DNA from 4 places in the Methylophilus sp. Leaf408 genome. Region 1 is predicted to be linked to each of the others. Evidence: predicted binding sites of a transcription regulator. Region 1 holds the regulator's gene; each other region holds the start of a gene.
The links. The regulator sigma-54, encoded in region 1, starts transcription at its own class of promoters, with help from an activator protein. The targets are predictions, from matches to a motif close to TGGCACNNTTCCTGCT.
Positions count from the first base shown of each region.

Region 1 (7,563 bases):
TTTATACCCGTTGTTACAGGGCTACGATTCTGTCGCCTTGCAGTCCGATCTGGAGTTGGGCGGCACCGATCAAAAATTTAATTTGCTGATGGGCCGCGAGTTGCAGAAGCAGGCAGGAATGGCGCAGCAGTGTGTGCTGATGATGCCATTGCTGGAAGGTCTTGATGGCGTTAATAAAATGTCCAAATCGCTGGGCAACTATATTGGTATCAGCGAGGCACCCGAATTAATTTTTGCCAAAATCATGTCTGTCTCCGACACGCTGATGTGGCGCTATATTGATTTGCTGTCTTTTGCCTCATTGGAAACCATCGCCGAATGGAAGGCGCAAGTTGCCGGTGGCGAAAACCCGCGTAATATCAAGGTAGGTTTTGCGCAGGAAATCGTAGCCCGATTCCACGGTCAGGCAGCAGCAGAAAAAGCACTGGCAGATTTCCAGACGCGCGCCAAAGGTGGCATCCCTGATGATGTGCCGGAAGTGGAAGTGGCCATTGAAGGCGAGAGTATTGGTATCAGCCAGTTACTGAAACTGGCTGGCCTGGTAGAAAGCACCAGTGAAGCGATGCGTGCTATTCAACAAGGTGGCGTGAAACTGGATAGCGTAAAAGTGGAAGACAAAAATCAGCAATTGGAAAAAGGCGTGGTGGTGGCCCAAGTTGGCAAACGCAAGTTCGCCAAAATAACCATTAAGTAATAACTGCTTGAAAGTAAAAGGCCGCTTTTTAGCGGCTTTTTTCTGGAAGATAGAGATTACGTTTTAAAGTGACTTACGCAAATTGGCGGGTGGAATGCTCAATGATTCACGATATTTGGCAATGGTCCGGCGCGCTACCACAATGCCCTGTTGGGCCAGGGTGTCGGTAATCTGATTATCTGATAATGGTTTTTTGACGTTTTCTTCTGCAACCATTTGTTTGATCAGTGCGCGGATCGCCGTCGCCGAGCAGGAGCCGCCAGCATCTGTGGCAACCGAGCTGCCGAAGAAGTATTTCAGTTCATAAACACCACGTGGTGTGAGCATATACTTATGCGTAGTCACCCTGGAAATGGTGCTTTCGTGCAATTCGAGTTCTTCAGCAATCTCACGTAATACCAGCGGGCGCATGGCAATGTCACCGTGCTCAAAAAAGTTGCGCTGCCTATCCACAATTGCTTGCGATACGCGCAATATGGTCGAGAAGCGTTGCTGGATATTCTTGATCATCCATTTGGCTTCCTGCATCTGGCTTTGCAGATACTGGCCGGAACTCTCACGATTACGTTTAAGGATGTCGGCATACATCTGGTTGATGCGCAATTTAGGGATCACGCCGTCATTCAGGGTTGCCACCCAGATGCCTTTGATTTTTTTGACCACCACATCATGCTGGATAAAATGATCGTGGCTGAAATTGGAAAATTCGCTACCCGGCCTCGGGTTTTGCTGGCGGATTAGTTGTTGCGCGCCTTTGAGTGAGGCTTCATCGCAACTCAATTGTTTGCGCAGCTTCACAAAATCTTTATTGGCAAGTAGTGCCAGGTGATCTTTGACCAGCGCGATGGCGGTTTTCAGGTAGGGCGTATCCGCAGGCAAGGCATTAAGTTGCAATAACAGGCACTCACGCAAATCGCGTGCGCCTATGCCGATCGGGTCGAGATTCTGGATCAGCTTGAGTGCGGTTTCCAGTTCGAGCAAGTCAACCTCAAGTTCCAGCGGCAGGTTTTCAACAACCTCCTGCAGATCCTGTTCGAGATAGCCGTCATCATTAATGCTGTCGAGCAGCAGTTTAACCAGGCTCATATCGCGGTGTGATAAATGCGCCAGCTGAATCTGGTCTATGAGGTGCTCACGCAAGCTGATGCTGCTGGCATCCTGGCGGGAGAAATCGCCGTCTTCATCGTCATTATTGTTGCGGCCTGCCTCGTCCCAATTGCTGGTACTGCCAAATTCGCCATAATCATCTTCAAATTCCGGCGGTGTGAATTCTTCATTAAGGTTGGGTAATTCGCCTTCATTACCGCTAAGGTCATCCCGTAATTCTTCACGCAAAGTATCGGCTGGCGAAGAGATATCCTGCTGAATGGCTACGTCAAATGAACTGGCATCTTCCACTTCAGCCTGAGCCTGCAACGGTGCATCGGGCGTGTTATCTTCAAACTCGCCTTCTTCATTGTCAGCCATTTCCAGTAAAGGATTTTCCTGCAAGATGGCTTCCAGCTCCTGGTTAAGTTCCAGCGTCGACAATTGCAACAGACGGATAGACTGCTGCAACTGTGGCGTAAGAGCCAGGTTTTGCGACATGCGTAATTGCAGGTTTTGCTTCATAACAAATTACAGCCTAAAGTTTTTGCCCAGATATACTTCACGTACACCTTCGTTCTGGATGATTTCATCCGGCGTACCCGCGGCAAAGATGGCGCCTTCATTCACGATATAAGCGCGGTCGCATATATCCAGCGTTTCACGCACGTTATGATCTGTGATTAAAATGCCTATATTCTGGCTGCTGAGGTAACGGATAATTTTCTGGATCTCGATCACCGCAATCGGGTCAATCCCGGCAAATGGCTCATCCAGCAGAATAAATTTCGGGTCAGTTGCCAGGCAACGCGCGATTTCAACCCGGCGGCGCTCACCCCCTGACAAACTGACAGCCTGGCTATTGCGGATATGTTGGATATGTAGCTGATCCAGCAATGATTCCAGTTTGGCTTCACGTTGTTCAGAGGTATAAGGACGGGTTTCCAGTATCGACAGAATATTATCGGTCACAGACATCTTGCGAAAAATGGAGGCTTCCTGCGGCAGGTAGGCCAGACCCATACGCGCACGCTCATGCATGGGGGCGTGGCTAACATCGGTGCCATCCAGGGTGATACGGCCGTCATCCAATGCCACCAGGCCAACAATCATGTAGAAGCTAGTGGTTTTGCCTGCACCATTCGGACCCAGTAATCCGATCACTTCACCACTATGCAAATCAAGCGTGGTGTTTCTGACGACGGTACGGCCCTGATAGGTTTTTTTTAAATGGCTGACGCACAAATGGCTGTTGTCTGGAGAAACGGTTGTTTGCATATTGCCAGTCTTTACTGTGATTCTTTCTTGGATCCGTTTTCAGGTGCATCGGGTACCGGTTCAGTCCTTAATTGCAACGAGCGATTCATCCGTAACCCTTGTTGGGTATTAGATTTGTTATCTAACACTGGTGGGGTTGTTTTGTTTTTTGGCTGTATGGTAGCTTTCACGCGGCTGTTGGCGGTGCCATTCGGGTTTGCTTTAGTGCCACCGATCACTTCTGCATATTCGGCATTGGCGTCATAACTGATGTAATCACCCGTCACTACGTCTTCTCCACGTTTGACCCAGGCATTGGTATACAGTTGCACTTTATCCATGCGGGCATTGTATTCAATGCGCTGACCACTGCCTTGCATCCACTCATTTTTGCCGGTGCGTTTCTGTTTGAACGTGGTTGGCGTGCTAGGAGTGCCGGTACAAGTGCTATGCTGGAAGCCATCCTGGTCTTCACGTACTATCATCTTGTCGGCCTTGATTTGCAAAGTACCTTGGTTCAGGATCACATTACCGGTATAGACGCTGATTTTTTTCGCATCGTTGACGCTGACGGTATCGGCTTCCAGTTCTATCGGCTGGTCACGATCTGACTCCTCAGCCCAACCGGTAGCTGAGCATAGCGTGCCCAGCATCAGGCAGGTAACATAAAATAATTGCGTGCGCGTTTTCAACTCATCTCTCCAGAATCATCGACTCTTAGTACTTGTATTTTTGCTGGTGCCGCTTTTAGCTGGCTTGACCACAGCCTTTGTGGGTGCTGCATCGGGCGCTCGCTCATAATGAACATGCACCCGGTTAAATAATTGCATGGTTTCCGATTTTTTATCAAAACGCATACCGGTACCGGTAATCACTGTCGCCGGTTTCTGATGGATGGTAACGGGCAAATCGGTATAAGCAATATCCGTATCCGGCTCTACGAATAACTTCTCGGTAAGCATTTGCATTTCACCTTTTTCAGCGGTGGCCTGGCGAATCACTTTGACCTGTTTGTCAAACTCCACCAGTTTACCATTGCCGGATATTTTGCCGCGCTGACCGTGAATCTGTGTGTATGGCGACTCTTGTCCAAACTGGGTAAAACGCGGCCTGTCCAGTTCAGTGTGGTCACTATCCGGGTAGTGGCGCATCTGCGCAGCAGCCAGCACATATTTTGTTTTTCCAGTCGCATCGGTGCGCGTGCTTACAAAGTTATACAGCATGTAATCGGGCGCATGACGGCTCAGACCAGTCACGCGCGCCGCTTGCTCTTGCACTGTTTGGTTAATCCAAAAAGTCAGCAGCGCCAAAAACAGCATCAAACCAATCGGCAGCAGAATCGGATATTTAAGCATGCGTAAAATCTCTACCTGTCTGCCTAAACGACTTTCGCCTTGAGCAAGTCATGCATATTAAATGCGCCTACCAGTTGCTGTTGTTCGTTCACAGCCAGGAAACCATTGATTCTGTACTGCTCCATCAAACTGACGGCTTCAACGGCCATTTGCCGAGCGCCCAGCAATCTGGGCTGCTTGCTCATCACATTTAAAATAGGCGCCTGGTGATCCGTGAGTCCCTGTACGAACAGGCGTCTTAGGTCGCCATCGGTAAATATACCGGTCGGTTTTTGTTCAGCATTCACAATGGCAGTAAACCCCATGCCTTTGCTGGTGATTTCCTGGATTGCCTGCTGTACAGTGGCTTTTTCACTGATACTTGGAATAGCATCGCCAGTGCGCATCACATCTTTAATCCTGACCAGTAATCGGCGGCCAAGACTACCTCCAGGGTGCGAACGGGCGAAGTCTTCGGCAGTAAATTCGCGCAAGTCAAGCACGCATAACGCCAGTGCATCGCCCAAAGCCAGTGCCGCGGTGGTGCTCGCGGTCGGTGCCAGGCCTAGCGGGCAGGCTTCATGGCCAACTGCAGCACTTAAATGTACTTCCGATTCACGTGATAAGGTTGAATCTTGGGTGCCGGTAATGCTGAGAATACGGGCGCCAATGCGACGGATAGCAGGCAGAATATTGATGATTTCATCACTCTCGCCCGAGTTGGAAAGCGCAATGACCACATCTTCTGCGGTAATCATGCCGAGGTCACCATGGCTGGCTTCAGCCGCATGCATAAAAAATGCTGGGGTCCCTGTGCTGGCGAGTGTAGCTGCAATTTTGCCGCCGATGTGGCCGGATTTTCCCATGCCGGTGACAACAATACGGCCGCGGCAGTCAAGAATCATATGGACCGCAGCTTCGAACTCAGCGCCCAGGCGTCCGGCCAGCTGGCGGATCTCATCTGCTTCGTGCAATAACACATTGCGCGCTTTTTCTACGATGCCAGAACTTTCAGCAAGTTTGACACCTGATTTTGCTATACTCATGGTCACTAAGTATAGCAAGTGACAGCCCCGGCAAGAAAGCGAATCTAGGCTTTTTTACCGTTTTTTTAATATCAGGCACATTTTTTGCATTGAACAAAAGTTTTGTGGCGGCATAATTAAGCTGACATAATCCGGTTTTATAATAAATTAACGACCACAAGCGGCGTATTCTCTGTATATCGGCAATGTGGTCTAAATCAGTGGTTTTAATTAGTTGCTTAGAATTTTTGCATGTTTGACTCCCTAATCCATTTACTTTTATTGCTCACCAGTTCGGTATTTGCCGTCGGTTTGTTCCGCATATTGGGACTGCCGGCAATACTGGCTTACTTTATGATCGGCATCGTCCTCGGTCCGCACACATTGGGCCTGCTTGAGGATGAAGAAACCGGTCGCCAGGTAGCTGAATTCGGCATTGTGTTCCTGATGTTTAGCATAGGCCTGGAATTCAGCCTGCCCAAGCTATATGCCATGCGTAAAACCCTGTTTGGTCTGGGTGGGGGGCAAGTGATTCTCACGCTGGTTGTCAGCCTGTTGCTAGGCAAAATGGCCGGGTTAAGCCTGACTACTGCTTTTATTATCGGCGCAGCGTTGACCATGTCATCTACCGCCATCGTTTCAAAAATTCTGATGGAACGCGTAGACCTCAGCTCACGTCATGGACGTTTGAGTATCGGGGTATTGTTATTCCAGGATCTGGCAGTGATTCCAATTCTGGTGCTGATTCAAACATTGGGTGCGCACAGTAATAACTGGCTGGATGTGCTTGGCCTGACATTGTTGAAATCTTCAGTCCTGCTATTCCTGTTATTCAAATTTGGTAAGAATATCCTCAACTTCTGGTTTGAGCTGGTAGCCAAACAGCGTTCACGCGAACTGTTTGTATTAAACGTGCTGATGGTGACCTTGCTCATGTCGGCAGCCACCAATTTTGCCGGTCTATCTTTCGCGCTGGGTGCCTTTGTCGCTGGCATGCTGATCTCAGAAACCAAGTTCCGCTACCAGGTGGAGTCGGATATCGCGCCTTTCCGCGATATTCTGCTCGGCTTGTTCTTTATCAGTGTCGGTATGTTGCTGGATGTCAGGGTCATTCTTGAACATGCAGGCTTAATCGTTGTGTTGCTGGCGGTTTACCTGATGTTCAAAATAGCCCTGATTGCTTTCCTGACCAAATTCTATGGCTTTGAAATGGGTGTTGGTGTGCGTACCGGCATTATCCTGGGCCAGGCAGGTGAATTTACTTTTGTGATTCTGGCTTTGGGTTTGCAAACGCGCCTGATCGATGGAGAGGCCCTGCAACTGGTGTTGTCCGTGGCTATACTTTCGATGCTGGTGGCGCCATTTATTATTCAGTACAACGGCCGTATCGCGCGTTACCTGGTAAAAAGCTATACCCGCAATAGTATCAAAGGCGTTGACACTATCCAGGAGCACAGCCAGGAATTAAGTGGTCACGTTATTATTTGTGGCTATGGCCGTAGCGGTCAGTATCTGGGCCGTTTTCTGCGTGAAGAAAATATTCCCTATGTTGCCCTTGATATGGATGCCAGCCGCGTGCAGGAAGCCGCGTCTGCCGGTGAAAACGTGATTTATGGTGATGCCAGCAGGCGTTCAGTGATGGAAGCCGCTGGACTGGGTCGTGCCAAGGCCGTGATTATCAGCTATGCCGAAACACGTGCCTCCATGAAGGTGCTGGATGTGATCAAGGAACGCCATCCTAACCTGCCGGTGATTGTGCGCACGCATGATGACAGCGAGATGGATGAGTTGCGCGCCGCCGGTGCCGCTGAAGTGGTGCCGGAAATTCTCGAAGGCAGCCTGATGTTAGCTTCGCATGCCCTGGTTACCCTTGGGGTGCCGCTAAATCGGGTGGTCAAACGGATCCGCCTGTTCCGCGAAGAACGCTACAAAATGTTCAAGGGTTATTTCCGCGGTGTCAGCGATGCCGATGCGTCTACTGCCTCTTTGCCACAACTGCACTCGGTGGAAATGTATAAAAATTTCTATGCGCATGGCTTACGGCTGGATCATGTTCCGTTTGAAGATTTTGCGGTCGAGGTTAAACAGCTACGCCGCCCTAACATGCCGGAACCTATCGTCCCGCGCGGCGATATCGTGCTGAACGAAGGTGATGTGCTGGTATTGC
Region 1 covers NZ_CAKASK010000002.1:476,258-483,820, reverse strand. Annotated here, with positions in the region: gene tyrS (tyrosine--tRNA ligase) at 1-694, shown strand, start outside; gene LPA26_RS13230 (RNA polymerase factor sigma-54) at 758-2,305, opposite strand; gene lptB (LPS export ABC transporter ATP-binding protein) at 2,312-3,058, opposite strand; gene lptA (lipopolysaccharide transport periplasmic protein LptA) at 3,070-3,690, opposite strand; gene lptC (LPS export ABC transporter periplasmic protein LptC) at 3,745-4,392, opposite strand; gene LPA26_RS13210 (SIS domain-containing protein) at 4,416-5,417, opposite strand; gene LPA26_RS13205 (cation:proton antiporter) at 5,649-7,563, shown strand, end outside.

Region 2 (7,563 bases), on a different contig from region 1:
CAGCATTTTAACCTAAACCTCCTATACTGGACAGATTGTAAGTGGTTGATTCCATACGCGAGACCTTAACAAAGAGGTTGCGAAATATTTTTAGTTTCTCGTTAGCCTTTTTTAATTTTTTCTTGTCTTAAATTTTTGTTTTTTCACGCCTTGGAAAGTGAGTGTTTTTAATATGCCAGACAAAATAATCCTTGCCGGTGGTTGTTTCTGGGGAATGCAGGATTTATTCCGCCAGCTACCTGGCATTGTCAGCACACGCGTCGGCTATAGCGGCGGAGATGTGCCAAATGCGACCTATCGTCATCATGGTGATCATGCTGAAGCGATGGAAATTCTATACGATGCAGAGCGCATCAGTTTGCGACAGCTATTAGTTTTCTTCTTCAAGATCCATGACCCGACTACATTCAACCGCCAGGGCAATGACATGGGGCCGTCATATCGCTCAGCGATTTTTTACCTGACCGAGCAACAAAGACACACCGCTGAAGAATTAATTGATGAGATGAATCACTCAGGCATCTGGCCAGGAAAAGTGGTCACTGAAGTGACGCCAGCCAGTGATTTCTGGGAAGCCGAGCCAGAGCATCAGGATTATCTGGTCCGCTATCCACAAGGCTACACCTGCCACCGGATCCGACCAGAATGGATATTGCCGCGTGATTTAACGGAAGCAGTTTGAAATATTAAACAGCACTATTCATCACCCACTGTAGGTAAGGCATCGTTGGCCGGCTTGCGCGCCTTGCCGCCATATCGCTTGGCAGGGTTGCGCAAAAAAGCAGCTAACTCGTTCAGCGCCAATTGGTAAACATCGCGCTTGAACTCGATCACATCGGCCAGCGGCACCCAATACTCACTCCATCGCCACGCATCAAATTCCGGATGTTCAGTGGCACGTAGCGACACATCGGAATCCCGGCCTATCAATCGCAATAAAAACCAGATTTGCTTCTGACCCTTGTAACTACCGCGCCATTCGCGCTTGATCCAACTAGTCGGCACTTCATAGCGTAGCCAATCCCGGGTACGTCCCAGGATTTTGACATGGTCGGGCCTGAGGCCAACTTCTTCCATCAACTCGCGGTACATGGCCTGCTCAGGGGTTTCACCATACTTGATGCCTCCCTGGGGAAATTGCCATGCATGCTCTTTGATACGTTTGCCCCAAAACACCTGATTGTGGGAATTACATAGAATAATCCCCACATTAGGACGGTATCCATCACGATCTAACATAAAAACTGCCTTCAATATTTACTGCAATTTTTTCACACTTTACAGTTTAATGAAAGGACATCCATGGTGCCTTGGATGAAATGGCTGGCAGCTAACAAAAAAGCCCACCAAAGGTGAGCTTTTTCATGCTTAGATTGCTAATCAGAATCTACGGCGTAATGACAAAGCACCCATCAAAAGCAATCCTGTAAATAGCATGGCTGAAGTCTGCGCTTCAGGCACCGGGATGACGGTCGCACTTACAAAAGTGAAGTCTGACTGGTTGGTACAGTTATGGCAAGAATGTTTGGCCACACCAGGCGATGCACTAAACACGATGCTATCGACTGAGCGGAAGCCAAAAGGATTGTTCAATAGCCATGCGCCGGTGCCACCATCCACAGCGCCACTACCGAGGGATAATGGAGAACCTTCACCTGTCCAGCTCGCAGTATGTTTGCCAGTTGCCGTTAAATAAAAAGTATCACTGCCTCCGTCGGCAAAATTCACCAGGAATTTTGCAACCTCTTTCACATCACTGTATTCAGGGCCGTCAAACAGCAAACCGATTGTCAATGTTGAAAAGATGACTTCTTTAGAAAAAGTGCCGGTCAGTGTTTCATCAATATCAATCTCGCCGACAGTTCTGCCATCAGAAATACCTACACCGGTCATTCCATCCTGCGTCTTTTTCTGGAAGGATCTGCTACCGACAAAAGTGGCAGAAGTCCCGCCTGAGAAAGACGTGCTGTAACTAGATTGCCCATTTACAAAATCACTACCTAACACTGTGCCTGTAGTTAACGCATTCGCAGAATGTGCTGCAACCAGGAAAGATATTGCCAATATCAACCTGCTACCCAAAGAAAATGTGTTTTTCATTTCAAAACTCCTCTATATCATTGTTGAATAATCCCCATACTTATTGTAGGGTAATTAATGCATCAGGAGTTTTTCCTGCCCTGCAAAAAGGGATTAAAAACCCTTAATTTTCATACATTTACAAAATCCAATCTTAATTTGTTGCTTATAAATACAATTTTCTGCAATCTCTGCTGTCAACCCGATTTAAGTCAAAGCGTTTTCCAGCCATGAACCTTATTTCGAACTCATTACGTATCCAAACCAATGCATAGACGCAAACCGAATTTCCGGCATATCAGCCTGGGCATATTGCTAACATTGCTGTGGAGTTTGAATACGACTGCGGGCAACCTTGCTTACATCACCAATCAAGGCAGTGATTCCGTGTCTGTCCTCGATATTGAGAACAAAAAAGTCACGCACACCATAGACGTCGGCAAGGCGCCTGTCGGTGTGGCAATCGCCAGCAAACAACAGCGTGTGTATATCAGCAACGCCAATAGCCAAACGGTTTCTATTATCAATAGCCGTACACAGAAAACGATCCAGGAAGTGCCGGTGAATATCCAGGCAGTGGGTATTACGCTAAGCCGGGATGAGAAAACACTTTATGTGGCCGACTGGGGTGGTGCGCAGGTAATTGCCATCGATACTGCGCATTTAGAGAAACAAAAAACGTTTAAAGCAGGTAAGACACCTTCTGGCATGGTGGTGAGTGCAGATAACAAAAAACTGTTTATTGCCAATCGCGACAGTGATGATGTGACCGTGGTTGATACAAGAACGCTGCAAACCATTGCGCAAGTCAAAGTAGGCATTCATCCATTTGCACTCACCTTAAGCCCTGATGGCAAGACAATATTTGTCGTCAATGTAGTCAGCAACACGCTGACGTTGATGAATGTAGATTCGTTTCAGACCAGCACTATCAAAACCGGACAGCACCCTTATGGTGTCGCCATCAGTCCCGATGGGCGTCTGGCGTATGTCAGCAACAATCATGCAGAAAGCGTGTCTGTCATTGATATTGCCACTGCAAAAACGGTCAAGACCATTGAGGTCGGCGAGTTTCCTGAAGGCATTGAATATGACAAAGCGACACAGCAAGTTATCGTCGCCAACTGGGGGTCAGATACAGTGTCGATTATCGATGCAAGGACCAACACGGTGACGAACACCGTTGCCAGCCCAAAACTTTGCCGCTCGTTCGGGCAATTTATTCTGGAAGCAAAGTAATGAGTCATGCTTCACCATTTCCCTTTTTCAGTTTTTTCACAGGATTGCCCATGAACTAGTCGCAAAGAGTCGTTTTTTTAGGTAAAGTCACGGGTTATTTTAAAACTCAAAAGACTGATTACTTTTTAGCTTTAAAACATCTGTAAATATCAGGAGATTGAAATGAAAAAAATATTTGGCATCATTGCCGTTTCTTTATTGCCACTGATTCCATTGACGGCAGCCGCGCACGGCGCTGCGGCTTTGCGTTTTGAAAAAACCGTCACCATCAAAGCGCCTCCGGCGAAGGTATGGGCATTGCTGAAAGATTTCGGCAACGTGCAAGCCTGGCATTCTGGCGTGGAGTCAACCAAAGTTGAGCAGAAAAAAGATGAAAACGGTGATGACACCACTTACCGTACTGTCAAACTGAAAAATGGCGGCACCATGTATGAAAAACTGCGCTCTATCGATGACGCAGGCATGCGCCTGAAATATGAGTACATCCTGGACAAAAGCACATTACAACTTTCAAACTTTTATCCAACCGTTTCTGTGACTGCCAAAGGCAGCGAAACAGTGGTGACGGTAAAAGGCAGCTACACTCGTGCTGACTCTTCCAACATCCCGAAACCGGAACAAAACGATGATGCAGCGACTAAAGCCATCAACGAGTATTTTGATCCGGGTCTGGAGAGCCTGAAAAAGGTAGCCGAATCGGGAAAGTAATCAGCCAGGGTTCTGGAAAAAGTTCGCAAGGCAACAGTAAACCCTGGTGGAAATTCTGGTAAGTCTTACGCTGTAACTGTTTAAGTTTTTGCAAATGCAGAATCAGGCCAAAAGTCTGACACTGTTAAAAATAAAGGGATTGTGTACCACACAATCCCTTTATTGCATTCTGACCACCTTGATAAAACTGACAAAAAACATCACCCTTGATGCCAAATATGGACTCACCCTGTCACTTTTCGTCATTACACCTGTAGTGAATCTACCCCGTAGAAACGCATTTCAATTCAGTGAAATAAAGCATAAAAGTCATTTAATTCTTTTTTTTCAATCACTTATTACTTCAAATACAGACTGGCACAGCTGTTGCTTATAGATACCCGAACACTGTTGGAAAAGCAGTGGCTGAACTAGAAGATGTTCACTTTAAAACTTGACTTGAAGGAAATATGATGAAAAAACACGTACAACAAGGTTTTACCCTGATTGAATTGATGATCGTTGTCGCCATTATTGGTATTTTGGCTTCTGTAGCGATTCCGGCATATACGGATTACATAAGAGAGGCTCACGATGGAGCATGCTTATCTGAAGCAACTGCATACTCTAAACGTGCTTATTCACAACTATCGTTAGGTAGAGTTGTTACCGACTATGTTGCAAACAACTGTTCAGCCGTTACTGCGCCAACTACAATAACAGGAACAACATTATCATTTACACCAGTTAATGGCACTCCAAGTAGAACAGTTTCATGTAACTTGGAGAGTGCAGGTGCCTGTACTCTATCTCAATAAACCTTCCTAACACTTGAAAACTGCCATCAAGTTACTGTTTAAAAAGCCCTGCAAATATGCAGGGCTTTTTATCTGAATCATAAAACAGATGATTTACAATAGAGCCATCATTCTCTCATCAGGTTTCACCTTGATTGAATTAATAATCTGCGTAGCGATAATTGGCATTCTTGCTTCAGTTGCAATGCCAGCGTATCAAAGTTATATCCAAGACACCGCAAACCATGCATGTTTGGCAGAAGCTAGCAGCTACGCAAGAAGAGTCTATGTAGATATCCAACTTAGCAAACCAACCTCAGACATTCCTGCGCCTTTAGCTAGAGCATGCATCGCAATTAATAATGGGGCAAAAGTAATTACCATGACTAATTTTGCTTCTAGCGCAAAGGCGCCAGGCAATGCAACCATCACTTGCGATTTAAATGCTGGTACTCCATGTAGCATTACTGCTCTTTCGCCATAAAAATCAATTCACTTAGTAAAGAATTTAACTCCACCAGCTGTTAAATAACTGAAGGGATCCGTGCCACCATAGCTCACTGCTATACTAACTGTCTACTTACCCTTAAGCCAAGAATACCATGTTAGAAAATATTGTCGTTAACCGACAAGAAAATGCATCCGCAACAGTCATCTGGATGCATGGGCTGGGCGCCGACGGTCACGATTTTGAGCCTGTTGTACAGATGCTGAATCTGCCGCATATCCGCTTCATCCTTCCACATGCACCCTACCGCCCCGTCACCTTGAATAACGGCTATGAAATGCGCGCATGGTATGACATTTTTGGACTGCAACCAGACAGTCCACAAGATGAAGCTGGCATTAAAGAAATGCAGGTCACAATCAACGCTATGATAGAAAGTGAAATCTCAAAAGGCATTCCTTCCAGCCGGATTGTATTGGCCGGATTTTCCCAAGGCGGTGCAATGGCTTTGTATACCGCAACGCGACTCACACAGCCACTGGCGGGCGTATTGGCGCTGTCCACTTACTTACCGTTAAAAAATAGTCTGGTCAGCGAGCAGCACCCGGCTAACCGGCAAACACCTATCTGGATGGCACATGGTCGCGCTGACACGGTGATCACACTTGCTACCGCAGAAGCTTCCAAAGAGGTATTGAAAGCTGCTGGCTATTCACTGGAATGGCATGAATACGCTATGGCGCATAGCGTATGCGAACAGGAAATAAACGATATCCGCAGCTTTCTGCTGCGCGTATTACCTGCCTGATCTTGTTTAGTCGTCCGAGAATAATCCCGCAAGCCGAATGAGTTTTGTTAAAATGTCAGGCGTTTTAACAGGTTAACCTTCAATGAGCGTCCCAAAAAAATCTCCCGTTGCGGCCAGTGATACGCAAACTTTTGCACAGCGCATAACCGCGCTGGAAACTATCGTCCGGAACATGGAGTCTGGTGAGTTGCCACTAGAAGATGCCCTCACCGCATATGCGGATGGCATGCAACTACTGCAAGGCTGCCAGGCATCGCTACTGCAAGCTGAACAAACCGTATTGATTTTGAATCAGCAACAGCAATTAACCCCTTTCGACATTGAGTGATTGAAATAACATTCACTTATCGTCATGCGCATTTCATCATTTACATTTGAGCCTTGGGCAACCGTTCACCAGCAACGGGTCGAACAGGCGCTGGACCGCATATTACCTCTAGCAGACATCCCACCGGCGACCTTGCATGCCGCCATGCGTTACGCAGTGCTAGGAGGGGGGAAACGCGTGCGGGCATTGCTCAGTTACGCCTCTGCCGAACTCGTCGGGGCGCCAGCCAGTTCGGCGGATGCGGCCGCAGTGGCTGTAGAGTTGATTCATGCGTTTTCGCTGGTGCACGACGATATGCCTTGCATGGATGATGACGATTTGCGTCGAGGCAAACCCAGTTGCCATAAACAATATGGCGATGCCACTGCCCTTTTAGTCGGTGATGCGCTGCAATCCCTGGCATTTCAATCGATTGCGGAGACGAATGCCCCACAAGCTTTAAAACAAGTGCAGGTACTGGCGCAAGCCACCGGTTCACGCGGCATGTGTGGCGGGCAAAGCATTGACTTGCAGAGCACAGGGCAACTGTTAACTCGCAATGCGTTGGAAACCATGCATCAGTATAAAACTGGCGCACTTATCCGGGCAGCAACATTACTAGGTGCCTATGCAGCAGAGGACATCTCTGAGGCTGATCTTCATTTGCTTACCCACTACAGTGAAAACATGGGACTGGCATTCCAGGTGGTCGATGACATTCTCGATGCCACTGCCGATACCCAGACGCTTGGTAAAACTGCTGGAAAGGATGCCCTACAGGAAAAATCCACCTATGTGAGCCTGTTAGGCATTGATGAGGCGAATGCATTGGTAAAGCGATTGTACGAACAAACCTTGCAGCTACTGGCCGGGTTCGATAACCAGGCAGATCCACTCCGCGGGATTGCCCGTTTTATTTGTGAGCGTCCATTCTGATCATGACTTCCCTATTGTCCCGCATTGACTCTCCAGGCGACCTGCGCATGCTGGACCGGTCACAACTAAAAGCCCTGGCAGCAGAATTACGCGCATTCCTGATCCTCAGCGTCTCTCAAACAGGTGGTCACCTGGCGTCTAATCTGGGCGTGGTCGAACTGACGATCGCACTGCATTACGTTTACAACACCCCTGATGACCGCCTGGTGTGGGACGTAGGGCATCAAACTTACCCGCACAAGATCTTAACCGGCCGCCGCGA
Region 2 covers NZ_CAKASK010000001.1:1,688,214-1,695,776, forward strand. Annotated here, with positions in the region: gene msrA (peptide-methionine (S)-S-oxide reductase MsrA) at 173-682, shown strand; gene LPA26_RS07860 (RNA pyrophosphohydrolase) at 697-1,239, opposite strand; gene LPA26_RS07865 (hypothetical protein) at 1,381-2,100, opposite strand; gene LPA26_RS07870 (YncE family protein) at 2,347-3,318, shown strand; gene LPA26_RS07875 (SRPBCC family protein) at 3,481-4,026, shown strand; gene LPA26_RS14320 (prepilin-type N-terminal cleavage/methylation domain-containing protein) at 4,479-4,823, shown strand; gene LPA26_RS14325 (prepilin-type N-terminal cleavage/methylation domain-containing protein) at 4,912-5,286, shown strand; gene LPA26_RS07890 (alpha/beta hydrolase) at 5,405-6,058, shown strand; gene xseB (exodeoxyribonuclease VII small subunit) at 6,141-6,386, shown strand; gene LPA26_RS07900 (polyprenyl synthetase family protein) at 6,411-7,301, shown strand; gene dxs (1-deoxy-D-xylulose-5-phosphate synthase) at 7,304-7,563, shown strand, end outside.
Region 2: LPA26_RS14320 (prepilin-type N-terminal cleavage/methylation domain-containing protein) is a predicted target of sigma-54. The motif match lies at 4,382-4,397, and genes of this name have one in related genera.

Region 3 (7,563 bases), on a different contig from region 1:
TTGTCAGAAACTGCCTCTAAAGGGCTTTCTAACGTTGGCAATAATGGCAATGTGTCTGCAGGCACGGTCGCCGCAAGTAATAATAACAGCGGTAACGTATCGCATGTTTACCGCGCCACGGTTGGTTTTAGTGCTTATGAACTGGACCTGTTTGGCCGTATCCGTAATTTAAATGCGCAGGCCTTGCAGACGTTTTATTCGCAGGAGGAAAACCGCAAAAGTACGCAAATCAGCCTGGTTGCTGAAGTCGCTACTGCCTGGCTGACGCTGGCTGCCGATAAACGGCGGCTGGAAATCGCCCAGCAAACACTGAAAAGCCAGCAAAATACTTACGAGATCAACCAGAAAATGTTTGAGCTCGGCGTCGCCAACGCTCTGACCTTAAGGCAGTTGCAAACCAGCGTTGATAATGCGCGTGTCGCCGTCGCCACTTACAATATCCAGATCAAGCAGGATATCAACGCCCTCAACCTGCTGGCTGGCAGTATGGTGCCTTCAACCTTGTTGCCGGATAGCGCTCTTTCCAGTGTGGCACTTACTACAGCGTTGCCGCGTGGCGTCACCTCCAAGACTTTGCAGCAACGGCCTGATGTACGTGCAGCCGAACACTTGCTGGAAGGTGCCAACGCCAACATTGGCGCGCTGCGTGCTGCGTTCTTCCCAACCATCAGCCTGACCACCACCATCGGTACGGCCAGCACCGAGCTGGATGGCTTGTTTGGCCCCGGCTCCCGCATCTGGACTTTTGTGCCACAAATCAGCCTGCCAATTTTCAATGCCGGTCGTAACCGCTCTAACCTGGAAATTGGTGAAAAAAACCAGCAGATTCTGCTCGCGCAATATGAAAAAACCGTACAAACTGCTTTCAGGGAAGTGGCAGATGTACTGGTACAGCGCGAAGGTTTGCAGGCACAACTGGAAGCACAACAGTCATTAAACGGCGCCGCCGCTGAAGCATTCAGACTGGCCGATGCCCGTTTTAAAAATGGCGTCGATAGTTACCTGGTCGTTCTCGATGCGCAAAGAACGCTTTATACTGCCGAGCAAACACTGGTGACTTTGCAGTTAAGCGATGCCGCCAGCCAACTGACTTTATACAAAGTATTGGGTGGTGGCTGGCAGTAGTGGACTCCTGGTTCACGACTGCTTCGCTGCCGCGTCATCCGTATCAGGTTCCTCTTTCATTAAGCCTGCTTTAATTCCGTTTTAAACAAAAATGAATGTGCACCGGGAACGTGCACATTTTTTGCTTAGGTTTTCAGTAATGAGTACAGATATTTCCCCCGAACAAACCATTATCCTGGCCAAAATCAGGCATATCGAAGAGCTTGAACGCCTGGATACCTGCATTCAATTTGTCGAAAGCATAGGCCAGATGGTGCACCAGATGCAGGCTGAACGTGGGGCAAGCTCCCTGTATCTGGCTTCTGCGGGCAAGCGCTTTGCTTCCGAACGCGCAGAGATCATCAGCAAAAATCTTGCGCTGGAAACACGCTTCAAACAGGCGTTAACGCAGCATCTTGATCAGAACGCACTGGCAGATGCTAAGCAGCTGACTTTAATTTCCTGGATACTGCTAGGCCTGGACCAGCAAACATCGTTGCGCCACCAGATCACCCTGCAAAAGATTTCTTTTACCGATTGCATTGAGTCATTCAGCCGCCTGATTGCCAGCCTGATTTCGCTCATTTTTGAAATCACGGATAGTTCGGTGAACAATAAGATTTCCACCTGTTTACTCACGCTGTACAACTTAATTCAAGGCAAGGAGTTTGCAGGCCAGGAACGCGCGGTTGGTTCTTATATCTTTGGTTCAGGCAGCTTGCAACTGCCGCACCAGCAAAAACTACTGGAACTGGTCGCCCAGCAAGAGCGGCATTTTGAATTATTCAGCCAACTGGGCGGTGATGAGTTAAGACAAGCCTGGACTGCACTGCAAGCAACCAGCCTGCACCGTCAGCACCTGAAATATCGTCATAAACTGACCTCTGCCCTGGATCAGCAGCCGCTGAAATCCAGTGATGCAGATATCTGGTTTGATTTATGCACGCAACTGCAAACTGAAATCTGGCAGATTCAATGCCAGTTAATCGAGAAAATGCATAGCATGCTGAAAGCGCTGGCACACCAGGCCAGGCACGATCTGGAACAAACGCAGGAATATTTAAATACGATTGCGGCCAAGCGCTCTTCAACCCTGGATAGCACGTTCTTCAACCTGGCAATCCCGGTGGAAAGTGCCTTGAATTTCCAGGCGCAAGACACAATCCAGACTTATCCGATCGCCTCGATGATCAGCCTGTTGCAGCAACAATCACAGCAGATCGCAGATATGGAAAGCGAGCTGGCGGATACCCGCAAAGCCCTGGTTGAACGCAAGCAGATTGAGCGTGCGAAAGGCTTGCTGATGAGTACACTGGGCATCAATGAAATGGAGGCTTACAAGTCTCTGCGCAGTATGGCGATGGAACAAAATCGCAAGGTGATTGATGTCGCCGAGAATATCCTCGCCCTGCACAAAAACACCGGTTAATCACGCTTTCCTTGGTGCATCCGCACTTGTATGGTGCGATGCACATCGCTCACTTCTTTAAAGAATATTACAAAAAACCTCAATAAAACAGTCACTTAAAACCAACACTATTTTTGGCATAACAATTGCTGAACAGGTTTTAAGTACTCAGCTAACGGCGGTTGGATACGAGTAGAGTAAGTTGAAATTGCGAGCTTGATAAAAATCAGGCCACTCATCGTAAGCAGTTTTTAAAGATTGAGGACAAAGGCGTCCTGAGTGTAAACGAACCCTCGTTTGCACTCAGGACGCCTTTTTTCGTTTTACGTTTCCCAAATTCATCATTATCCAGATTAATCATATCAAGGAGCAGCAATGAGCAGTTCAGATAAGAAAACAGTCATTCTTCCTGCGGCAGACAGTCAACCTGAGCAGGTAGATAACCAGCGCCGCCATTTCTTTATGCATACCCTAGCCGGTGCATTTGGAGCCGCCGCCATGATGATCATGGTGCCGTCTGCAATCCGCAGCCAGGCATGGGCAGCCGGTTCTGATGCCCCTGAAATCACCGAGGTGAAAGTCGGCTTTATCCCACTGACAGACTGTGCGCCTATCGTAGTCGCCGCGCAAATGGGTTTTGATAAAAAATACGGCATCAAGATTGTGCCTTCGAAAGAAGCTTCCTGGGCTGGCGTGCGCGACAAGATGGTAAACGGTGAACTGCATGCTGCACATGTGTTGTACGGCCTGGTGTATGGCGTGCAAATGGGCATCGGTGGCCAGCAAAAAGACATGAATGTACTGATGACGCTCAACCATAATGGCCAAGGCATCACGCTTGCCAACCAGTTGAAAGAAAAAGGCGTGATCAGCGGCGGTACCCTGAAACGCCTGCTGGACAACGAAAACCGTGACTTCACGTTCGCACAGACTTTTCCGACCGGCACCCACGCCATGTGGCTGTATTACTGGCTGGCCAACTACGGCATCAACCCGATGAAAGACGTGAAAACCATCGTCGTGCCTCCACCACAAATGGTCGCCAATATGCGTATCGGCAATATGGATGGCTACTGTGTTGGCGAGCCGTGGAACGCACGTGCGATCTACGACAAGATTGGTTTTACCGTGGCGACCACCCAGGATATCTGGACCGATCATCCGGAAAAAGTATTGGGTGCTACTGCAGACTTTGCTACGAAGAACCCGAATACTGCACTGGCATTGACCAAAGCAATCCTGGAAGCCTGCCGCTACATAGACGCCACCAAAAACCGCCCTGAAGTCGCCAAGCTGATTGCCGGTAAAGCCTATGTCAATGCGCCTGAAGAAGTGATTGAAGGCCGCTTCCTCGGCCATTACGACAATGGCATCGGCAAAAAATGGGAAGACCCTAACTACATGAAGTTCTTCAACGACGGCAAGGTCAACTTCCCTTACCTGTCTGACGGTATGTGGTTACTGACACAGCACAAACGCTGGGGCCTGCTGAAGTCTGACCCGGATTACCTGGGCGTGGCGAAGAAAGTGAACCGGATTGATATTTACACCGAAGCGGCCAAGGCGCTGGGCATTAACGTCCCCGCAGACCCAATGCGCAGCAGCAAGCTGATTGATGGCGTCGTCTGGGATGGTAAAGACCCGAAAGCCTATGCCAACAGCTTCAAGGTTAAAGCTTAATTCTTAAGGAGAGTCACCATGAGTGTCGTCAGCTTTAACAAGGAAAAAATGATACAGACAAGCGAGGACGCTGTGCAAACAGCGCCTGCACAACCCGTTGTTGCTGTGGTTATCCCTCTCTCGACCACAGCTGCAGTAGCCACTCCGTCGTTGCAGCGGCGGAGCGCATGGGCGGCAACCACCAAACCTGTGTTTGAATGGTTGTTGCCGCCTGTGATTGGCTTACTGGTATTCGGCGCCATTTGGGCGACTGTGGCAGCCCTGACGCAAGGCTTGCCTGGCCCGGTGAAAACCTGGCAGTCGGCAGTCGAGCTGTTTAGCGACCCGTTTTATATCAATAACCCGAACGACATGGGCATAGGCTGGAACATCCTCAGCTCGCTCAAACGCGTGGCGACCGGTTTTGCGCTGGCTGCGATTGTCGGCATCCCCATGGGCTTTGTGATTGGCCGTTACGCATTCATGTCGCGCATGGCAGCACCCATCATCAGCCTGCTGAAACCGGTATCACCCCTGGCCTGGTTGCCAATCGGCCTGTTGGTATTCAAAGCCGCTGACCCTGCGGCGATCTGGGTGATTTTCATCACCGCAGTCTGGCCCATGATTATCAACACTGCCGTCGGCGTCAGCAAAGTGCCACAGGATTATATGAATGTAGCCAAGGTGCTTAATCTGTCGGAATGGAAAGTAGTCACCAAAATCCTGCTGCCTTATGTCATGCCTTACATGATGACCGGTGTACGCCTGTCTATCGGTGCCGCCTGGCTGGTGATTGTGGCAGCAGAAATGCTGACCGGCGGTGTGGGCATTGGTTTCTGGGTATGGGATGAATGGAATAACCTGAATGTAGAGCACATCATCATCGCCATTTTTATCGTCGGCATTGTCGGCTTGTTGCTGGAACAGTTGCTGGTACTGGCAGCTAAACGCTACAGCTACGAATAAGCCATCACAATAAACCCATAAAGGAATTCATAATGACAACCGCACTGCAAGACCGTTATGTCCTGATCGAAAACGTCAATATGACGTTTCAAACCAAAAAAGGCAGCTTCCAGGCCTTGAAAGATATCAATCTCGATATCCGCGAAGGCGAGTTTATCTCCATCATCGGCCACTCCGGATGCGGCAAATCCACCGTGCTCAACCTGATTGCCGGGCTGCTGCAACCGACTGATGGCTACCTGTTCTGTGCCGGTCGTGAAATCGCCAAGCCCGGTCCTGAGCGTGCAGTAGTGTTCCAGAACCATTCCCTGCTGCCATGGCTGACCTGTTTTGAAAACGTGTACCTGGCAGTAGAACGTGTTTTTGCTGACAGTGAAAGTAAAACGCAATTGGCCGAGCGCACCAGCGCGGCACTGGAGCTGGTCGGCTTAAGCCATGCCATGGAAAAGCGCCCGAATGAAATCTCGGGTGGCATGAAGCAGCGTGTGGGTATCGCCCGCGCCCTGTCCATGGAACCCAAAGTCTTGCTGCTGGATGAACCGTTTGGCGCGCTGGATGCACTGACCCGCGCCGGATTGCAGGATGAACTGATGAACATCATGGCACGTTCGGGTTGTACTGCGGTGATGGTCACCCACGATGTGGATGAAGCAGTGTTGCTGTCTGACCGCATCGTGATGATGACCAATGGCCCGGCAGCCACCATAGGCGAAATCCTGGAAGTCGACCTACCACGTCCGCGCCACCGGCTGGAATTGGTGGAAGACGCTGCTTATACACATCTGCGTAGCGAAGTATTGAAGTTTTTATATGAAAGACACGCCAAAAAGGCGGCATAAATAAAAGTGGTGCTGACGGGCGGCAACCCACCAGCACCGCATACCTCATCGAAGTATGGTTACCCACTTAAGCAAAGGAGCAACAACATGAAAGCTAACTCTTACCAACGATTGCGTCAAGTCTCATTGGCTGTATTGATGGCAGCAATGAGCATGCAAGTGGTGGCTGAAGAAGAAGTTTTACCTGAATACACATTTATGGATGCCATTAAAACCGGCAAGAATATGACCAGTTTCAGATTACGTTACGAGCATGTTGACCAAGATGGCCTACAGCCGGCAACCTTTGCCAATGGCTCTGCCAACCCGACCGCAAACCGTGAGCTGGAAAATGCCAGCGCGGTCACTTTGCGCAGCCTGATCGGCTGGCAAACTGCACCTTACAAAAACTGGAGTTTTGCCGCACAAATCACCAATGTCAGCAAACTCAAGGATGATTTTAATGACAGTACCAATACGGTCAGGACCAATGGCGCGTCAAACGAAAGCGACAGGATTAACTATGCCAAAGTGGTAGACCCCGACTATACCGATATCAACCAGTTGTTTGTGGACTGGACGGGTATCAAGAACACCCGTGTCCGTGCAGGCCGTCAGGTGATCAACCTGGATAACGTGCGTTTCATAGGCGACATCGCCTTCCGCCAGAACACACAGGTATTCGATGGCGTGTCTGTGTTCAACAAAACCATCCCGGATACCGAAATCTATCTGGCGCACTTTGACCGCGTCAGGCAAATCTTCACTACGCATCGCAGCGGTGACCTGGAGATTGCCAATGCCCGCTACCGCATCTCGCCTACCGAATTTCTGGTTGGATACGGTTACTTCTCCAACTTCGAGAACCTAGGGCTGGGCAATGCGTGGTTTGGTGCGGGCGCATTAAATAACACGTTCAATAATTTACTGGCAGACCAGTCCAACAAAATCATAGGCTTGCGCCTGGATGGCACGCACCCGTTCACCCCGAACTACCGTGCGCACTACACGGCGGAATACGCCAAACAGACCGATTACAAGGGTGGCGACAACCGCATTGATGCCCATTACTACAAAGTGGGCGGCGGCTTCGGCATAGATAACTTCAACCTGCGCGTGGACCAGGAACTGCTCTCCAGCAACGATGGCCAGTATGCATTCCAGACGCCGTTTGGTACCAACCATTTATTCCAGGGCTGGGTAGACAAATTCCTGGTGACGCCACGCCAGGGCATCAAGGACTCTTTCATTACTGCCACTTATAAATATGGCGACTTTCTGTTTTTTGTCGATTACCACGACATCAGTTCCGATGAGGATTTCTTCACTGTCAATGGCGGTGCGACTGCCAAAGGTAACTGCTATGGCCGCGAGTGGAATGCTGCCGTCACCTGGAATATCGACAAGAACTGGATGACCAAATTTGAATACGGCAAATATACCGAAAATGACCAGTACGCTGCAGGCCCTAATGCCGTGACCAACGGCGCGACCAATCGTGCACGTTTTCAAGATACCGAGAAATTATGGCTGACCGCCATGTACACCTTTTGATTGTCTGAATGTAAGGAAAAAGTGATGACTCCAGCCGGAAAAGTTTTTTTAGTA
Region 3 covers NZ_CAKASK010000001.1:151,453-159,015, reverse strand. Annotated here, with positions in the region: gene LPA26_RS00710 (efflux transporter outer membrane subunit) at 1-1,125, shown strand, start outside; gene LPA26_RS00705 (nitrate regulatory protein) at 1,265-2,533, shown strand; gene LPA26_RS00700 (CmpA/NrtA family ABC transporter substrate-binding protein) at 2,888-4,192, shown strand; gene ntrB (nitrate ABC transporter permease) at 4,211-5,137, shown strand; gene LPA26_RS00690 (ABC transporter ATP-binding protein) at 5,170-5,976, shown strand; gene LPA26_RS00685 (alginate export family protein) at 6,064-7,509, shown strand; gene cobA (uroporphyrinogen-III C-methyltransferase) at 7,534-7,563, shown strand, end outside.
Region 3: LPA26_RS00705 (nitrate regulatory protein) is a predicted target of sigma-54. The motif match lies at 1,236-1,251, and genes of this name have one in related genera.

Region 4 (7,563 bases), on a different contig from region 1:
CACTTTGGCGGCACTGATGCTGGTCGCTACCAGGCCACGCTCTCCTTCAGTTAATGCCAATTCTTTTGCCCAGGCGTTATCCAGCTTTTCTGCCGCCAGGTTGGTCAGCGCACGTGTGGCCTCCAGGCTTACCCAAAACTCGCCATAATGGCTGAGGATATAAGGATCTTCACTAGTCAAAGCCACGTTAGAATTCTTCCATGGCCTGGCTTCGTGCAAGGTGTAGTTTTGCGCATCATTAAAAGCGCCTTCTGCAATGCCCAGGTAAATATTGGTCAGGATCAATTGCGCAATCAGCGGCCTTAAACATGCAAAAGGGTTGCTGAGTGGCCCCGGCTCGGTCAGCAGTTCGTTTTCTTCAACACGTACTTTCTCGAAATTCACGGTCCCGCTATCAGTTTGGCGCTGGCCGATATTGTCCCAGTCATCCATGATGGTAATACCCGTCCGCAACGTGGGAATAGCTGCAATCACCAATTCGCCATCAGTTTTCTTGATAGCCGATGCAATCAGCATTTCCGAATCCAGCGCGCCGGAACAAAAACTTTTTTTGCCGGAAAACTCATGCCAGTGCGCGTACGATTTGGAAATCGTCCTGTCATCTAAAGGGTTAAGTGCATTGCCCCAGAACCAGTCCAGTTGTGCAGTTTGCTCAAACCAGCGTTCCCATTGATCAGGCCGCGAAAACAGGCGCACAGTTGCCAGCATCAGGTGTTGAAAGCCATATACATGCGCAATCGAACTATCCACCTTGGCAAACTCACGTACTACCAGCAAGGTTTCCTGCCAGTTGGCACCATAGCCACCATATTGCTGCGGAATGATTAACGACAGCAGGCCGCTGTTGCGCAACGCATCACGTTCAAATTTTGGTGTGCCACCGCGATGATCACGCTCAACTGCGGTCAGTGCAAATGAATCAGCCAATAGTCTAGCTACCGCCAAAGGTTCCAACCCATCACTCAGGTGCACTGTGGGTATGAGGGCAAATTGATTTATATTCAAAAGTTATATCCAGCTTATTGCTTATGCTGGAATATTCAGCAGGATTTGTGCCAACTCAATTGAGTGCTGATTTTCAGCATGCCTCAGCTTTAATAGTGTCTTGATATTGGCAATAAGTATATATAAAACAATAGCTTATTTATTTATAGAGAGGTTGCGGTTGTGGCAATCAAATAACTCTGTTTTTTCTTATTAAAACCAAATCTGCTGCTGTATCAGCAACTATGCTGCTGATACAGCAGCACCCCGGTTAATTGTGCTGCTTATCCAGCAACATTGAATTTCTATCATTTAAGTGACTGAATTGATTGATTTTTATTTATGGCATGCTCTTTGCAGTTGTTCACTCAATCTGTAGCACGAGTGAAGGAAAGCACTATTATGGAAATTTTCTGGTTTTTACCCACACATGGGGACCAGCGTTATCTAGGCACCAGTAAGGGTGCCAGGCCGGCAACATTCTCTTATCTAAAACAAATTGCACAGGCAGCCGACAGGCTTGGGTTTGGTGGGGTGTTGGTTCCGTCCGGCCGTTCCTGCGAAGACGCCTGGGTGATTTCTTCTGCCCTGATCAATGAAACCAAACAACTCAAATTTTTAGTCGCCACGCGTCCTGGATTTATCTCTCCAGTGGTGTCCGCCAGGATGGCCTCCACGCTGGACCGCATTTCCGGTGGCCGTTTGCTGATCAATGTGGTGGCTGGTGGCGACCCGGCAGAGCAGCAGGCGGAAGGCAGCTTTCTCGCCCATGACGAGCGCTATGCAGAAGCGGAAGAATTTTTATCTATCTGGCGTGCAGTACTGGCAGAAGAAGTGGTTGATTTTGAAGGCGATTACTTGCGCGTGAAAGGTGCCAGCCTGCCCACCGGCAGCCTGCAAAAGCCTTATCCGCCATTGTTTATCGGTGGTGCTTCTGAAGCAGCCATTGCACTGAGCAGCAAGCATGTGGATGTGCATTTGACCTGGGGCGAGCCACTGGCAGCGGTAGCGGAAAAAATCCGCGTGATTCGCGAGGCGGCGGCACAGCAGGGGCGCAGTATTCGTTTCGGTATCCGCCTGCATGTGATTGTGCGCGAAACCAGTGAGCAAGCCTGGGCCGCCGCCGAAGATTTAATATCGCACGTCACCGATGAAACGATTGCTGCTGCACAGGCAGCAGTTGCGAATTTTGATTCAGTCGCGCAAAAGAAAATGACCGAATTACACCAGGGGCGGCGTGACAAGCTGGAAGTCTCGCCCAATTTGTGGGCAGGGGTAGGTTTGGTGCGCGGCGGCGCAGGCACAGCGCTGGTGGGTAACCCACAGGAAGTGGCTGACAGGATCAAAGAGTATCAATCGCTTGGGATTGATTACTTTATCTTCTCCGGCTATCCGCATCTGGAAGAGTCTTACCGCGTCGCCGAGTTGTTGTTCCCGCTATTGCCGGTGCAGCCCAGGGTAGAAGCCGAGGTGAGTATCAACACCAACATGACCGGGCCCTTTGGCGCGGCCAGACCGGTTAAACATGCGGCGTAGGGGACAGTAATGACACTTGCAGTTAACGCCCGCCAGAAAGATGAAACCAAAGAAAAAGTATTGAATGACGGTACATTAAAGAAGGACACATTTAATCAGCATGGCATTGCGTTTAGCGGCAACCCGCAGCAGGTTACGCAGCAACTGGTTGCCTATTTAGCCAAAACAGCGGTAGAGCGCGATGCGGCAGGCGGCACGCCTTACGAGCAAAGGCAGGCGGTTCGCGATAGCGGGTTATTGAAGTTACTCATCCCGCAAACCTATGGCGGCCTGGGTGGCAACTGGCAGGAAATCTATACCATCATCCGCCAGATCGCCCGCGTTGATAGTTCCATCGCCCAGGTATTTGCCTTCCAGTTCCTGATGCTGACTTCTATCCGCCTGTACGCCAATGACACGCAATGGCAGCACTATTACCGGTTAACCGCCAGCCATAATTTGTGGTGGGGCAACGCGCTCAACCCGCTGGATAACCGCACCATTGCACGCAAGATTTCCGGTGGTTATGAATTCACCGGCCAGAAAAGTTTTTGCTCAGGCTCTATGGATTCGGATTACATGATTGTCTCCGCCATTGAGGAAAATACCGGCAAGTTCCTGGTCGCGGCGGTACCTACCCAGCGCAAGGGCATACACCTGAAAGGCGATTGGGACAATATCGGCCAGCGCCAGACCGACAGCGGAAGTGCAGAGTTTGAGCAGCTATTGGTTGAAGATGGCGAATTACTGATTGATCCGGGTCCGCTGAGTTCTTCTTTTGCCAGCCTGCGCTCGCTGGTCGCGCAATTGATATTCACCAATATCTACATTGGCATTGCCGAAGGCGCGTTGGAAGAAGGCGTCAAATACACCAGCAGCAACAGCCGCGTCTGGTCTGGCTCGCTGGCGCAAACCATACATCAGGACCCGTTTACGCTGCTGCATTACGGCGAATTCTGGGCCGGTCTGCATGCCTCGGCCATCCTTGCTGACCACGCAGCCACTTTGCTTGATCAAGCCTGGGAAAAAGACCTGTCCCTGGACGAAAAAACCAGGGGTGAACTGGCGCTGGCGGTATTTTCCGCCAAGGTGAATGCGACAAAATCCGGCCTGGATGTGACGACGCGCATATTCGAGGTTGCAGGTGCCAGGGCCACCACCGCCAAACTGCGCATGGACAGGTACTGGCGCAACTTGCGGGTATACACCTTGCACGACCCGGTGGATTACAAACTGAAAGACCTGGGGGATTGGGCACTGAACGGCAATTATCCAACCCCAAGTTTCTACGCTTAAACTCTTGATTGAATTGATTTCATGAAACAAAAAATAATTGATATGCGCAACCGTCCTGCATTTTTGCATGACTTTTTTGGCGCAACTCCCAACACGCCTTCATACGAAACCGCAAAATGGCTTAACCAGCGGGTAGGCTCGCTGGAGCCTGAACATTTCCGGCGCTCTTACACGGTTGAAGGGTACCTGCAGGAAATTGATGAGGCTGGGATTGATTACGCTGTGGTAGTCGGCCGCGAAACACCTGATCTGACGATAGATGATAACCAGGTTGCACAACTGGTCAGGCAAAGCCCGAAACTGGTAGGGCTTGGGTCGGTAGATATTGAAACCCGCGGGGTAGAGAGTGCATTGGCGGCGATTGATCAGGCTATCCATCAACACCAGTTCAAAGCCATCAACATCGAACCCGGTTTCGGCAAGCCAGCGCGCTTTGCAGATGATCCCATCTTTGATCCAGTCTATAAGGCGTGTCAGCGCCACAAAGTGCCGGTGTGCGTGATGTCCGGACCAACCACGCCAGACCTGGATTATGCGCACCCGAATGCCGTCGCGCGGCTAGCCAGGAAATACCCGGATTTAAATATCATTTGCTTTCACGGCTATTACCCGTTTGTGAACGAAATCGTTGGTGCGGCTTTCCGCTACCCCAACTTATACCTGGTACCCGATATGTATATCTTCCAGCCGGGTGCCGAGCTATATGTGCAGGCAGCAAACAAGTTTCTGGGTGACCAGCTGTTGTTTGGAACCTCGTATCCTTTCCGGCCTATGCAGCAAACCATAGATGATTTCATCCAACTGGGTTTCAAAGACGAAGTATTGGAAAAAGTGTTTTACCGCAACGCAGCCAGAGTATTGAACCTGGGCGAAAAAGAATAAGGAAGTGTTTTAAATGCAAAATAATCTGGAAAAATTTGATGCTGTCAGCGAGGCAATTGAGGCCATTGCTAATGGAGAATTCGTGATTGTGGTCGACGATACTGACCGTGAGAATGAAGGAGACTTGATCATCGCCGCTGAAAAAATCACCACTGAACAGATGTCCTTCCTGGTCAGGCACACCAGCGGCATTGTCTGCGTCGCCATGGGTGAAGAGCGTCTGCGTGAGCTGCAACTCCCACAAATGGTGACGCAAAACAGCGACCCCTTTCGTACTGCATTTACAATCAGTGTGGATTACAAACATGGCACGACGAGCGGCATATCGGCAGCAGAGCGCGCATTAACCTTGCGCAAACTGGCTGACCCCAGCACACGCGCCAGTGACTTTCTGCGTCCCGGCCATATATTCCCCCTCCGTGCCAGGTTAGGAGGTGTTTTGGAACGCCCCGGCCACACTGAAGCCGCTTATGATCTGGCGGCAATGGCAGGCCTCAGTCCGGCGGGTGTGCTATGCGAGATTGTCAATGAAGATGGCAGCATGGCAAGACGCCCTGACTCGTTGCGGTTTGCCAGACAGTACGGCTTGAAAGCCATTACCATTGCAGACCTCAAAGCCTATCGTGCAAAAAATCTTCCTTTTGATTTCAGAGAGTATGGCGCAACTAGTACTGCACAAAACGCGGCAAGCTTGCTTGATGCTGCGATGAACCATCTTGATTAATATCACCTTTTAATACTCACAAGCCTTCCTGGAGAAGGCTTTTTTTATTGATGATGGTGTCATCATTGCGGTGTTGGTGACACACTAAGTATGATTAATTGATTTAGGATGCCCTAAAAATAAGCAAGTGATTGGTTAGGCACAATAAAGTGATATATTCGTTAAACAAAAAAGCATCTATGACGGAAAGTTTTGCGTCATTTAGGATGACTACTTTACGTTAAAGCCAACAACAGGAGTACCTTAATGCCTGATCTCGCAACAATTGGCGCAGCACTGAGCAGTTTAAAGACAGCAACGGATATTGTTAAGTTTTTGCGTGAAAGTGATTTATCGCTTGAGCGAGCAGAGCTGAAACTTAAGCTTGCTGACCTTTTGAGTTCACTTGCAGATGCGAAAATTGAACTGATCGAAGTACAGGATACTTTGGCAGAAAAGGACAAGAAAATTGCCGAGCTTGAAGATGCCTTTCACAAGAAGGATTCTCTTGTCCGACAATATGATGCGTATTACACAACCGATGAAAATGGTGTACCTACCGGAGTGCCTTATTGCTTACGTTGCTGGGAAAACGATCATAAACAAAAGCAACTTGTGCACGACTCGAAGGAGTTTAGAATTCGAGTATGCACCTCATGCGGTCATAAATATGAAGGGCGCCTCGCTGGAAACATTCAGCCCCCGAAAGCAGAACAACCTGCATAGGTAGAACAAATAATGAATTCAATATTGTTGCAGGCGATACAGCAAGCCAAAGTTCTTGAACTTCGTTATCACGGCTATTCGCGGTTTGTTGAACCTCACGCTTATGGTCGCGACAAAGACGGCGATGAAATTCTTCGCTGTTATCAAACGGCTGGTGGAAGCGAAAGTGGAGAAATTGTAGGCTGGAAATTTCTTAAAGTTCGAGAAGCATTTTCTTTCTACTTGACCGAAACCGTCTTCTCCGTCCGGCCAGAATACAAGCGTAATGACAAGGCTATGAGTTATGTTTTTGCGCAACTCTGAGATAGACTCTAACCAGACATTAAACCCATACTCCGCAAAAGTGCGGAGCCGGTTAATTTCAACATAGGCCCTAACTTCATGGCCGCTGACTTTTTCTTCATTAATCCGACCTTTACAATTCAATCGTTGAAGCCGGTCGCAGTTTTCAAATGGCAACGACTTGGCAATCCAGAGGTTCAATATGCTATCGCAGCAGAAGAGCAGTATTTGAACTTTCATTTGTTTATGCTTAACAATATTCGCCATACTCAAGCTAGTCAGATTTCTCAACCGCCCTACGTTTACGAGTTGGGCCTGTCTGTTAGAGCTGGTGCGGTTAAAGCAGCAGTACTTATTGCTGCGTCTATTGTTGAAGCTGCCCTCAGAGCGCTTGCTGAAGCGCGAGGCTACCCTCTCAATGAAAACCCTCTCCGTAGAACTTTTGGCAATGTTATTCGTGCCTGGGAGGTAAATAAAGCTCCTCGAAACGAAGTTGCCGCTATATGGGCAAATGTGAAAGCAATGCATGAAGTACGCAACTTTGTTCACCTTCATAAAGCAGCGCATGACTTAGAGGCTGAGTGGGGGAAGGTACTTCAAAGCGAAGAGGCGCTCTTACAAGGAGCACTAAATGCAATTGAGCATGTGGCCCATATTGGTGTCTAACCTATCTTACATTCGGAACGCCTAACAGCGTCCCTTAATTCAAAAGTTAGAGCGCATGAACATTACAACTCTCCGAAAAAAAGCACGCAATGGCTCCCTTGAGGTTGAGCATATATTACAGGCCGCTGTTGAGAACCAGCCAGGTCTGGCTCAGGAACTTGCACGATTAGCTCCTGCGCATAATTGGGTTACACAACAACCAGATGGTACAAGAGTTGACCACTTCGCTAAATGGGCGGCTGTGGCGAGTACATACGCAAAGGAGCAATTTTCAGGTCTTCGCGTACTAGCGCAAGAGCAAGAAAACATATCGTACATTATTGGACTTATCGAAGAAATTCATACTAACGAGTCAATTTCATTTCTACTTGAGCTTTCTAAAAAGTACCTGTCAGATTTACCTAAGTTCGAAGTGGAAGCATTACGTGTTGCAAAAGCATTTAATTCACTGCTATCGTTTAAACAACCTGTAACAGTTACAAATTCTCAAGCAAAGGCAATCCAAGATT
Region 4 covers NZ_CAKASK010000001.1:1,541,432-1,548,994, reverse strand. Annotated here, with positions in the region: gene LPA26_RS07210 (acyl-CoA dehydrogenase family protein) at 1-1,005, opposite strand, end outside; gene ssuD (FMNH2-dependent alkanesulfonate monooxygenase) at 1,387-2,520, shown strand; gene LPA26_RS07200 (acyl-CoA dehydrogenase family protein) at 2,530-3,795, shown strand; gene LPA26_RS07195 (amidohydrolase family protein) at 3,817-4,677, shown strand; gene ribB (3,4-dihydroxy-2-butanone-4-phosphate synthase) at 4,691-5,401, shown strand; gene LPA26_RS07185 (hypothetical protein) at 5,648-6,106, shown strand; gene LPA26_RS07180 (hypothetical protein) at 6,119-6,409, shown strand; gene LPA26_RS07175 (hypothetical protein) at 6,488-7,054, shown strand; gene LPA26_RS07170 (hypothetical protein) at 7,110-7,563, shown strand, end outside.
Region 4: ssuD (FMNH2-dependent alkanesulfonate monooxygenase) is a predicted target of sigma-54. The motif match lies at 1,328-1,343, and genes of this name have one in related genera.